DNA from 4 places in the Peribacillus sp. TH27 genome. Region 1 is predicted to be linked to each of the others. Evidence: riboswitches for the same ligand, from Rfam matches in the RefSeq annotation. Region 1 holds a riboswitch; each other region holds the start of a gene.
What was found. Region 1 has a riboswitch for S-adenosylmethionine ahead of JFU24_RS13995 (sugar ABC transporter substrate-binding protein). Riboswitches for the same ligand answer to the same signal wherever they lie in the genome.
Positions count from the first base shown of each region.

Region 1 (3,126 bases):
TCAATACTTTCATCCATTCTTCTTCAAATTCCGTTGATACTCCCCATCCTTCGACAATACCGGACAAGTTGGCCATGTTGACCGCTTCTTTTGAAGCTTGAATCTGCTCTTGTGAAATAAGTGAAGCTTCTAAGTCATATGTTTGCGGTGTTTCTTCACCCGCTAATTTTTTTGCCAAAATCCTCATATTCACTGCACCAATCAATTTCGGATCGACAGCTGCCGTGTAAGACCAAGAGCTGCCTTTCGCTTGAATCTCTTGAAGATCAGCATTAGATACGTCGATTCCGTATATCTTCACTTCATCGCGGCCAGCTTCTTTAATCGCACGAGCCGCTCCAATTGCGAATGCATCCCATGTTGCGAAAATCGCATCTAGTTTGCCTTTGGGATATTTATTCAACATTGCGGCTACCGCATTTTGTGTCTGAACCGAAGTATCTGCAGATGCTACTCCGAATCTTTCGACTTCTTTAATCCCAGGATTTTCTTTTAATTTTTCCTGATACACCGCATTTCTTCTCACCATTGGTGGGAAACCATCTACCCAAAGGTATGCGATCGCTGCTTCACCTTTTTGTTCTTCTATCAATTTATCAAAAGCCAGAGTTGCCAATGCTTCATCATCCTGTGAAGTTAAGGTCACACCGTCAATTTTAGATAAGTCGCTAATAGAGTCGAATGTAACAACGCTCTTTCCTGCATCAACCAACTTTTGAACGTCATTCACTGTTGCTGCATCATCACCATGGGAGATAATATAGCCGTCATAATCTTCTTGTAAAGCCTGGGCGATTGCATCATGGAATTTAGCCGTATCGCCATTTGCTGTATACGTATCCACTTGAAAACCTAATGCTTCTCCTTCTTCCTTCGCTCCAGCTAAATATTGAGCCGTATGATCATCTCCGCCAATCTTACGAATGACTTTGATTTTGGCACCTTCCCCTTTTGCAAATCGTTCTGGAACATTTTTAAAAGATACTTTTTCATCCTTCTTTGATTCTGTTGAACTTTGTCCTGAAGAGCAGCCCGTTAAAAGCAAAGCCGAAGCTATGACCGAAACGAAAACCCTTTTAAAAATTGACTTCCTCATTTTAGTTCCCCCTTCTTTTCACTCATTAATCTTATCAATTAGGTTGGTGTAAATCCCAAAATAAAAACCTCTCTAGAATAGAGAGGTTTAATCAGCTGATTTGCAGACTTGTCCCTCTCTTATCTGTCAAAACATTTCTGTTTTGCAGGATTTAGCACCAATTCCTAATGGAACGGTTGCTGGGCATCTTAGGGCCAGTCCCTCCGCCACTCTTGATAAGAGAATATAATGTGTTACGTTTTTCGTAATTACCACTTTATAGGGATATAGTCGTAAAGTCAATAGATTTTTGAATATTTAAAATGTTTCTTATTACACTTATTTTCTTTGTAGCTTAGCCAGACGCTTTTTCTCGATCTTTTCAAGTCTTTCTAACTGACGTAGTTTCACTTCAAATAGAGTAATCGGGTCACGGTATACTTCCGGATTTTCTCTCATATGCTCCAGTGCTGCCTGATGATCTTTGATTTCAGTCTGTGTTTGTTCTATCGTTTTTTGAAGTAAGGCAAATGAACTGCGATAGAAAAGTGAGATATCTCTATCCAAAGATTTTTCAAACAATCCGAATTGTGTAAGGAAACGGTCACTGATCATCTCTGCAACATCCTGGTAGTCTTCACTTTCTAGGTACTTCTTATACCGGTTGTACATATTAGCTTTATTTTGCGGAATCGCTCCAAACAACTTCCCTGCCCCTTTAAGCAGCAATTGCGATGGGGTCCGGCGTAGTAAAATATTAACGTCTTCAATGCGGATACTGCTTGTCATCCGATCCGCATCACGGCGCCAATCATCCAAAACTCTAAAGTCTCCCGCAAGTGTAATTCGCTCTTCTTTGTACAATTCATTGAACCCTGTGCTCATCTCATCCATAAACTGTTGAATTTGTGTAAATTCCAACTGAGATGTAGCAATCCAGTCTTGAAGAGAACGGTAATATTGCGGCATAATCTTGTCTGAAATATATGCCTGAATCTGCTCATTCATTTCATCGTTCAACTGTATATGAACTTGGCTGAAATCGCTACTTTCCGTTAATGATTTAGAACATTCTCTTAGTAATTCAGGGATTCTTGAAGAAAGCTGTTTTTTCACTTCTTCTTTAATTGAACGATACGACCTTATGATATTTTCACTTTTTTCTTTTTCCAAATCTGCCAGTTGATTGACGGCTCCATTCAATTTGACTTCCATCTGCTCATTCCAAGAAATTGAGTGCTCGCATTTCCGCTCATTAGCTGCCCGTTTTTCTAGCAGGTAAGATAACGTTTTGCGAATGAATGCAAGAATCTTCTCAGATCTTCTTTCCTTCCAATTATCAGCTTGATAATTCGAATCAAGGAAGGATGAAAGGTCCTGTAACTGCTGTTTGCTGTCATAAAGTTTGGAGAACGCAAATACTTTTGCGTTCGGGAAATACGCATTCACTTTATCCCATGTTTCATCTTCCATCCGGACTGCCACTTGGTCACTGTAAATCGTATCCATCTTATTTAGTAAGAAATGAATCGGAAGTTTCGGTGCCATCATTTGAATTTCCAATAACAAATCTCGTTCACTACCGGTGAAAGGCGCTCGTGCATCGAGAACAAACATCAATCCATCGCTGCCCTGTAAATACCCTTGGAAATCAGAGTCTACACTTTTTTCCCCATTGAACCCTGGTGTATCAAGTAAACGCAGGCGATTATTTTTTAGGTAGTCACTAATAAGGGTCACGTCGACAATGGTTCCGCGCTGACGGCGTGTTTCATCCAATTCAGTTAACTCACCAACGACTTTGTGATCTGTATCTGTAATTTCATAGATTTCCAGATTATCTCCATCTTTGACACTGACAAGGGACGAATGGTCCTCGGCAGCAATACTCTCTCCAGCAAGCGACTGAATAAAGGATGTTTTGCCATTGCCTGTGCTTCCGACAAGAAGAAGATTGAAATTTTCGGTATCCTTAAGTCCGTCTACCATCCATTTCAGTTTATTGCCAACTGTTAAGTTATTCTCTTCAGCCCACTGAATAATGGAATTGA
Region 1 is NZ_JAEKEV010000002.1:2,617,088-2,620,213, forward strand. It holds gene JFU24_RS13995 (sugar ABC transporter substrate-binding protein) at 1-1,096, opposite strand, end outside; SAM riboswitch class I at 1,213-1,318, opposite strand; gene JFU24_RS14000 (GTPase domain-containing protein) at 1,415-3,126, opposite strand, start outside.

Region 2 (3,126 bases), 3.0 Mb from region 1:
GCAATCTCATCAATTTCGATTGAGTTGTTTATTTTAGTAATATCATAGTCTGGTTCCCAACGATTGATCAACGTTCCTCCGTGCGGTAAGCTAACTGTCATACTAATTTCCCCCTAAATTTTCTATTTATTAAGATAAATGTAATCCGCATTCTGTTTTTTGCGCGCCCTGCCAACGTCCTGAGCGTAAATCATCGGCATTGATAGCAGGTGCCGTACATGTTTTACAGCCAATACTAGGATATCCATTATCGTGAAGAACATTATATGGAAGTCCATTTTTATGGGCATAGCGCCATACATCTTTCCATGTCCAATGAATAAGCGGGCATATTTTAATTGATTTAAACTTATTATCTTGATTAATATATTCCGTTAATGCTCTTGTTTCAGATTGCTCCCTGCGTAGTCCCGAGAGCCAAGCAGTTGCCGTTGAAAGTACCTCAGTAAGCGGCGCGATCTTACGTATGCTGCAACATTTATTTGAATCACGGAGCCATAACTCATCTCCATATTCAGTTGCTTGTTCCTCGAGCGTCAATGCCGGCTTTTTCATTTCAATTGAAAGCTGCGGATAGCGCTTTTTAACTTGTTCAATTAATTTGTAAGTCTCTTCAAAATGAACATCCGTATCCAGAAAAACAATTTTGGCTGAAGGATTGACCTTTGCCAATAAATCCGTAAGTACTATTCCTTCAATGCCGAAACTACATGCATAAATGAGTTTGTTACCATATTGGGAATTTGCCCACTCAAGAACTTCTAAAGCACCTTTTGTCTCACTGTCCTCAGGAAATGCAGGCAAAATCTCTGTGTCGAAATTTTCATAGTTTACTAATGCAGACAATCTTAAAGCCCCCTCTAAAAACTTGCTAAATGTTTCACAGAATAGAGTAACTTGCGATTAATACTCGCTGTTGTTTTTTAACGCTTAAAAGACCCTAGAAAAAAGAGACGAATTTAACTAATACTCTCTTTTATATCAGTTAAATCCACCTCTAGTTTTCTAGTCAGCAGATACCTTATTTAATTCTCAGCTTTTCATTTCTTTCCATTTGAATAATTTTACCATCCTGGACGATAAGTGTTATGGATCCATATTTCATCGACTTAAGCATTTCTTGTAGGCGTTCAAATATTTCCTCCAGCTGATTCTCTTTTTCCAAGCCAGTTCCTCCTTTAAGAAAATCCGAGACTAGCTTATCGTATAGCTGACCCGTTTATAAAATGCATTTTCTTAAATTTATATATTCCAAAACATCTTACAATGCTATGGTTTGCAAACGAATTTTACAGAAATAAAAACCCTTCCATGATGGAAAGATTTTCAAGGTAATATTTTTTACCTTATCTTCCAAAATGATCAACATTTTGTTGGATGTAGCACCTTGCATCCATCATGCAGGTTGCTGGACTTCAAAGGGCCAATTCCCTCCGTCGCTCTGGATAAGTTTTATTATTTTAAATATTAACATATATTTATTCCTTGTCAATGGAGTTTTCTTATAAAATAACTTGGATTAATAAAATGGGTGAACTGTTATTATTATACACACTTTTCCTTGAACGGATATTGTATAAGTTAAATATGAAAATAGACTCATTTTCAAGAGAAACTCTTAAAAAAAATGAGTCTATTTCATTACTTACCTCTTTTTACAATTGTTTAAGGCCTAATTGTTAAGGTTAATTAGTTTTAATGATTGTACATAAATAATCTTTAATCTCATGAAAATAAAAATAGTTCAAAACCTTAAGCCTTTACTTTTAGTCTATTAACAGCATTTAATTATTTCTTAATTGAATCGCTTCAACAAATTCTTGCACCTGACTTTGCACACGATCAACTAATTCGCCATCTTTAATTGGGCTTTCTGGATTCTGCTTATCTATTTCCTTATCTACAAAATATAAGCCCTGCAACGGCTCACCTTTTAAAATTGAAATTAAAGGTTTAAGTGCGTAATCAATCGCCAATAAATGCCTGTTACTTCCACCAATCATAATTGGCAGAACAGGCTTATTTTTAAATGCACCCTCAGGTAGCAAATCAATCAAAGCTTTTAACACGCCTGTGTAAGATGCCTTATATACTGGTGAACCAATAATGATACCTCTAGCTTCCTGAATTTTTTCTGAAAGCTTTATTATATCTTCACTATTATACCGGCCTTGGAATAGATCATCTGCGGAAAAATCCGTTATAGAGTAATAAGCAGTGGTAAACCCCACTTGTTCAACTAGTGATCGAACATGTTTTAAAGAGATGTCAGTTCTTGATGGACTCGCTGGACTGCCCGATAAAATTACGATTTCGCTCATATAAATTTCCTCCTATTATTTTCTTATCTGCGTTAAGACTTGCTGATTCAATAAAAATCACTCAATCACATAAATCGGATAAGAACCCTGCCTAGGTAAAGTCATGTATCATATAATCATCGTAATATTCAGAAAAATAAAAGTCAAGTGTTTAACTCGGGATTAATGTGAATAACCTATTCAGAAACTTTCATCAGTTATCCCCCTCTATTTTTCCTGAAATTTAAAACTGTTTCTTCCTTGACCTTTTAATTTTTGCATCTCCAAAATAACAGGTATAGTTCCATTCTTCGGATTACACTAGTTTGCACAATGTATCGTCAAGTCTAGAGGTACAAGCTTGAATAACTAATACTAATAGTAGATAAAGCAACGGTCATATTTGCGGCTTGTTGACTCATACGCCTTAAATATGACCGTTTATTTATGTATTATTGCTTTTTCCATGAATCCCATATACTAAAAGCTGAGCAATACTCTTTATTCCTTCCTCAGTAAAATACGGTTCCGTTTTCTGTTGATGAATCTCATAATGGGTCGATAAAGCTAATGTAAAAGAAATAATTCCTACATTAAATAAGATAATATCGGAAATATAGTGAATCTCTCCAGTATCAATTCTCTTCTGAAGTTCAATAAGCTTAGCATTTGGCTTGAAGATTTGCTCAACATATTGTTTAGAAATTTCTTGATCGTATTGAGTTTCTCGAAATAATATCGAATACTGTTCTTTATTTTCAAGAATTTTTTTATCAATGTGATAACGTGATTCTCTACAAGCTCATCCGTAGAAAGGTGGCTAGTC
Region 2 is NZ_JAEKEV010000002.1:5,608,625-5,611,750, reverse strand. It holds gene sat (sulfate adenylyltransferase) at 1-101, opposite strand, end outside; gene JFU24_RS28405 (phosphoadenylyl-sulfate reductase) at 130-807, opposite strand; gene JFU24_RS28400 (YezD family protein) at 1,022-1,165, opposite strand; SAM riboswitch class I at 1,344-1,452, opposite strand; gene ssuE (NADPH-dependent FMN reductase) at 1,785-2,321, opposite strand; gene JFU24_RS28390 (TetR/AcrR family transcriptional regulator) at 2,889-3,126, opposite strand, start outside.
Region 2: linked by a shared signal. The riboswitch ahead of JFU24_RS28400 (YezD family protein) and the one ahead of JFU24_RS13995 (sugar ABC transporter substrate-binding protein) in region 1 are both predicted to bind S-adenosylmethionine.

Region 3 (3,126 bases), 2.8 Mb from region 1:
CCATTGATTTGTTTATGATGAATGGTATGAGCAGCCATATTGTCAGAGATTAAAGTGACGTCCACTCCAGATTGCATTAGTTCCCAAGCAGTCAAACGTGCCCCTTGCAGGACAGGTCTTGTTTCACATGCATATACCTTTATCGGAAAGGCTCTTTCTTTCGCTAGATGGAAGGGAGCCAAGGCTGTACCATAGCGAGCAGTGGCAATTCCCCCAGCGTTGCAATGCGTTAATATGGAATCTCCTTCAGCAAATAAGGATAAACCATGTTCCCCGATTTTTCGGCACATTTCTTCATCTTCTGTAAAGATTGCTTTTGCTTCCAGTATAAGTGCCTCTTTGGCAGTTGGAATACTCTTGGCTGCTTGCAAAATGTTATCCATCCTTTTTAACGCCCAAAAAAGGTTGACTGCAGTAGGGCGTGAAGAAGCTAGTTTTTTAATATGTGTAGTTACATTTTGTTTGAATTCCCCTAAATCAGTTGAACCATCCTGATTCGCTCCAAGTGCGACACCGAATGCTGCAGTTAGACCAATTGCTGGGGCACCGCGGACCTTTAATGTCAAAATGCTGTCAAATACATCCTCAACGGAATAAAGTTTAATGAATTCTGTAATTGTAGGTAAGGCCTGTTGATTTAATAAAGTTATATGAGTATCATCCCATTGAACGGAATAAGGTAAGGCTGTTGTCGTCGTCATATGTAGTTCTCCTTTTAAAGGGTTGAATAGGTAGGCAGTGTATGTTGCTTCAATGCTTCAATCACAGCTGGAACATCCAATTCTTCCCTTTTTTTAATTAAAAAAGCACCAATTTTCAATGTAGCCGTTTTGGCAGCGATTCTTGTTTCTTTATCTTCAATAACATTTAAATCTGCAACATGAGATAAGCCTATTGTTCTCCGAATCAGCTCGCAGCCAGCAAAACCATATGCATCTTTTCTGAATTTAGTGAGCACATATGATAGATAACCATTTACTTGACGAAACGGACTTTTGTTTTGGGTATTCCAAAGACTAGTATATGTCTCTTCAAAAGTATCCCAAAATTCTTGGAGGTGTGTGAAAATTTCCTCTTTTCCAGCGGGATTACGTGTAACTGCCTGGAATAGAATGTTTGCTGTGTATTGGCCAAGATCAAACCCAACTGGTCCATAAAAAGCGAATTCAGGATCAATAATCTTCGTTTCGGTATCACTTGCAAATATACTTCCCGTATGTAAATCTCCATGAAGTAAGGCTTCCTGTTCGGTTTCAAAGCTTTGTTTCAGCTTAGCGACTTCAAGTATTACTTCTTGATCATTCCAAATGCTTTTGGCAGCATCCGTCAATTCTACTTCATACTCACCCGGTAGTTCTTCAAAAAAAGGATCTGTGAAAACAAAAACTTCAGTAATTTTGCAGAGTTCAGGATTCGTGAAGTTTCGGGCCACTTCTTTTTTCGCAGACGGTTCTAAATGCAAATCAGATGTGTAAAATGCCGTTTTGGCAACATACTCACCAATATGTTTCGATAGTAATGGAAATTGATCGCCATCGATTAAGCCTGTTCTCGCTATTTTTAAGTGTGAGAGGTCTTCCATGATTGTGATAGCAAGCTGTTCATCTGAATAATAGACTTGCGGTACAAATTCGGGACAATAGCTCTTGAAATGGATAAGTGCATTTGCTTCAATTGCAGCCCTTTTTAAGGTCAGCGGCCAACTTTCACCAAGTACCTTTGCATAAGGAACCGCTTGTTTGATTATAATTCCTTTTTTTGTGGCTGTGTCTGTAATATGAAAGACATAATTTAAGTTTCCATCGCCTATCTCTCTACATTTTAAAGTGGCATCTGTTTTGACCAACCCTAGTTTTTTTGCAAGGGTTATTGCAGTTTCATTTGACAGTAATTCAAAGTTCGAATGGTTTAAAGTCATTATTTTCCCCTCCAAATATTTAAAATAATAATGAAAAAGCCTCTTTCATATAGAAAGAGGCAGAAGTTTTAGCTTCGGACCTCTTATCTTCCAGAAATATTGCTTTCTGGTGGAATTAGCACCGTGCCCTGTGGATTTATAATCCGGCGGAAACTCCGCCCCATTTCACAATGGTATTACAGTCGGTTGCTGGGCTTCATAGGGCCTTTATCCCTCAGCCTGCTCTTGATAAGAGTAAATGTAAATGTTTTCTGAAATTTTAATCTTCGGGAAAATAATATCAACTTTTTAAATAGTTTGTCAATGGGTAATTTAATAATAATCCGCACGACGTTCTTCGAATTCAGTTTTGTTACATGCTTCCGTTACTTTTGAGAGGTCCAGGGTACCTGTTAGGAGTTCTTTCTTCGCCGGCTTCACTTACGATATTCCCCCATGGATCTATAATCAGGGATTGTTCGGCAAATAGTTTAATAAAATCGACCCTGAACGATTTAATGCTAAAATGTAGGGTTGGTTCTCCATGGCACGGCTGACCCTATATCGGTCCCTAATGATCGAGGCTCGGTTTGGGCCACTCGGCGGATACGAATAGAACTTCCGCACCTTGAACGGCATGGACTCACTGACATCCTTGTATACGTATGTTATAACAAATGAATGTAATCGTTTTTTCTGCTTCTTCATCCGCAATCTCATTCAACCTAGTTAAGTCGTATCCAACTGTTCAAAGTTCAGGTAAAATAACTATATCCGGATTAGATTAGACGGCGTTTTCTATCCATTTGTACTGCGAAATGAAAGTTAATATAGGGTTATCCAAAGGCATATCCATTTGGTGGAAGGAGATTTTCCATTTCATTTTTTAAAACCTCTATATGTAAAAAAACACTTTACAAGACTATGATAAACATATATCATTTGTGACTAGAATTTCAAGAAATTTCAGAGAAGGTGTTTAATGATGCAATTCGAAAAATCCAGACAGCTTCAGGAACTACCCAAGCAGTTTTTTGCTTCTCTAGTTGCAAAAGTTAAGGCAATTACAGAGCAAGGTCATGATGTCATTAATTTAGGGCAGGGAAATCCTGACCAGCCGACGCCAGAGCATATTGTGAAAAGTTTGCAGACTGCTGCAGAAAATACAATAAATCATAAATATTCTCCTTTCCGAGGACATCAATACTTAAAAGAAGCTGCGACTGTCT
Region 3 is NZ_JAEKEV010000002.1:5,368,015-5,371,140, forward strand. It holds gene mtnA (S-methyl-5-thioribose-1-phosphate isomerase) at 1-701, opposite strand, end outside; gene mtnK (S-methyl-5-thioribose kinase) at 716-1,918, opposite strand; SAM riboswitch class I at 1,999-2,153, opposite strand; gene JFU24_RS27325 (pyridoxal phosphate-dependent aminotransferase) at 2,880-3,126, shown strand, end outside.
Region 3: linked by a shared signal. The riboswitch ahead of mtnK (S-methyl-5-thioribose kinase) and the one ahead of JFU24_RS13995 (sugar ABC transporter substrate-binding protein) in region 1 are both predicted to bind S-adenosylmethionine.

Region 4 (3,126 bases), 1.0 Mb from region 1:
TCCAATCAGCATAGCGATTGTTTTCTAATGCTTCACCATTTTGTTCTTTTAATAGCAAACCGATCTCATAATAATCCCAGGCGCATGGAAGGAGGCAGGCTATCAGGTCGGCCAAAGTCCCATTTTGGGCTGCATTTAGCATGTAACCCGTATAAGCTAGAGTGGTTGGAGTAGGTTCTGTATTTTCCAATTCGATTGAGCTGATTCCGAACTCCAAAGCATAATGTCGATGGATATCCATTTCTACTTGAAGGGTTTCATTCAAAATACTTGCAAACTTAGCCATGGTTTCGAGATTATGAGCTTTGATGACTCCTAACGCAAAGAGTTTGGAATAATCCATAAGATAGATATAGTCCTGCTTTAGGTAATAGGCAAATTTCTTTTCTGAAAGCGTCCCATCTCCAATCGCCTGAACAAAGGGATGTGTATGGTTCCTTTTCCAGATTCCTTTTGCCCGTTCATGAAGTCTATCACTGAAGGTTTCTAATTTTGTATTCTCCATGGTACATCCTCCTTGAAATTTAAAATTTACTAAAATTGTAAAGTGTGCATACACTATCTGATCAACAAAAAAACCGCTCTCTGAAAGAAAGCGGCTGTTACCGAGGAAGAAGCAAATTCCTTCTTACAGCCTGCTTCCCTCCGCTGGTATGACCAGATCAGGTGCAAAGGGTTTGATTCTCAGCAAAAGTGCTCCCCTAGCAGTCTAATTATTCACCTTTTCCATCTGAAAAAAAAAACCGCTCCTGAAATACGGAGCGGGGCAGATGGATAAAGTCATGTGTTTAAAGACGATATCATCCACTTCCCTCCGCCGGTATGATCCGGTTCAGGTTCAAAGGGTCCGGAACAAATTCCATCTCAGTCTTAAAAAGACTCCCCTAGTGGTGTGAATGTATGTAATTACTGACATCATATCAGAAAGCCAGGAAATTGCAACCCAATTTGAATGGGGTCTATAGAGAATACCTATCAAAAAAAGGGAGAACCATGTGATTGACTTTTGAAGAATATTGGGATAAAATCATGTCTACATCATTTATATATTGAATTCTTATCCAGAGAGGTGGAGGGACTTGGCCCAAAGAAACCTCGGCAGCAGACCCATTTTGGGAACTGTGCTACATCCAACAAGCATACGCTTGGAAGATAAGAAGAGCCGAACGGACTACTGTAAGCCTCTTCTTGAATTAGAAGAGGCTTTTATTTTTGTGAAATAACGTTTAGTGACATAATAGAAAAGATATAATTTGGTGAAAATGATACCTGTTACTACAATTTAGCTCATATGAAGGCGGGCTGATGAAGACAAGGAAAGGAGCCATTTACATGGCAGAATTATTTAAGAGAATTGAACAGAGGAAGGCATTGCTGATTGAAGAGTTATTAGCGAATGGAGTTTATAAAACCTCTGATGAAAGACATCTTTATGATGTTCCTTTAAAAGTGCTTGAAGATGAATATAAGATTGTTATAAATAGACCTAATATCGAGTCTCCTTCAGAGTGGATGACATAGTAAGAGTTCTTAAAATACTTTACTATCTTAAAATATTATTTAATCTGATGAATATTATTAAAGCATTCGCAGTGTACATGAGTGAATGCTTTTTTATATTTGTCAAGAATATAAAATGTCACAAAAAATACACAAACAGGGAATAGAATAGGCTTTTTGTCACATTTACCTTGTGGAATAACACATTTTAATTTCCATATATGGTTGATTTTAACTACTTATTTCTTTATCATAAAAGATGTAAGAAAATTGAATAAATAGGAAGTGACTATAGATGCCCCCACAGATAACCGTAGAAAGAATAGAAGAAAAGAGACGGGAAATGATTAAATTGGCAGACTGATTATGGTTTTACAAGCCTTCTAACTGTTCAAGCAAGTCAAGAATTGGATTCGCTGTTAAATGCTATAACAAATAAATGAAAATCACAATATTTTTTGCTTAAGAAAGTTTATAGTGATTTTTAAATTTCGTCAGTGACTTTAAAATAGATTTCTTCATTGAAACTAAAAAAGGCTACTGCTGAATGAAGGCAATAGCTTTTAAATAATGAAATTCAAATATTAACACGCTTACCAAGGATTACTAAATCCCGTTCAATACCATCTAGCTCGGCAACTTGAGGTAAATGCGCCCATTCTTCAAAACCAAATTTAGAAAACAGTCTTATGCTCGGTGTATTGTGAGCAAATATGAAACCAAGTAGTGTCTTAACTCCTAATTTTGGACTCACTTCAATTGCCTTTTGAATCGAAATTTGTCCAATTCCTTTTCCCCGGAAATAATCATCAATATATATGCTGATCTCGGCAGTGGAATCATAGGCTGGCCTACCATAGAAAGATTGAAAACTCATCCATCCAGCAGTTTTTCCTTCGAATGTAATAATATAAAGCGGTCGTTTTTCTGAATGATGTTCCTCAAACCATTTAAGCCTCGATTGCACTGAAACAGGTTCTGTATCTGCAGTGACCATCCTTGAAGCAATAGTCGAATTATATATTTCGACTACTCTTGGTAAATCTGTTAGTTCTGCATCCCTAAAATCTATATACTGATCCATCATTTTAACTCCTATCCTTATTATGTATACAATCTCCAGAAACATGGGATTCCCACCCTATTTATGAATAAAAGGAGGTTGACGAAAATCCGTTCCATTGAATGCTTTTATTGTATCATACACTTTTTACAGTTTATCTGACAATTCATTTTTTTGCATGTTAAGTATGTTCATTTTTGGGGTAATTACAAGATAAAATACTTCATAGTAAATACATTACATAAGGAGAAACAAATGAAAAAAATAGTAGGTTTATTTGTAATTGTACTAGTTATTTGTTTTGTCTGCATATAAGTTTCAGGCTTCAGAGTCGGAAGATGTGATGGCTTTTGGAGATTCGTTAACCTATGGAAAAGGTGATAAGGATGGGGAAGGTTATGTAGAAGGTCTGGAGGATGAATTGAATAACCCTGATTCTGAAAAAAAGGTCCGTTTTTGGAATTACGGTATTAAAGGCCAGGAAACAGATGGTGTCATTGATCAGCTTGAAGATAATCAAATTAACACGAAATTGGACAAAGCCGACACGTTTATTGTTTATA
Region 4 is NZ_JAEKEV010000002.1:1,587,813-1,590,938, reverse strand. It holds gene tenA (thiaminase II) at 1-505, opposite strand, end outside; TPP riboswitch at 624-713, opposite strand; TPP riboswitch at 793-896, opposite strand; SAM riboswitch class I at 1,055-1,159, shown strand; gene JFU24_RS09050 (Fur-regulated basic protein FbpA) at 1,306-1,521, shown strand; partial or broken gene JFU24_RS31285 (Spo0E family sporulation regulatory protein-aspartic acid phosphatase) at 1,869-1,943, shown strand; gene JFU24_RS09040 (GNAT family N-acetyltransferase) at 2,078-2,584, opposite strand; gene JFU24_RS09035 (DUF459 domain-containing protein) at 2,907-3,126, shown strand, end outside.
Region 4: linked by a shared signal. The riboswitch ahead of JFU24_RS09050 (Fur-regulated basic protein FbpA) and the one ahead of JFU24_RS13995 (sugar ABC transporter substrate-binding protein) in region 1 are both predicted to bind S-adenosylmethionine.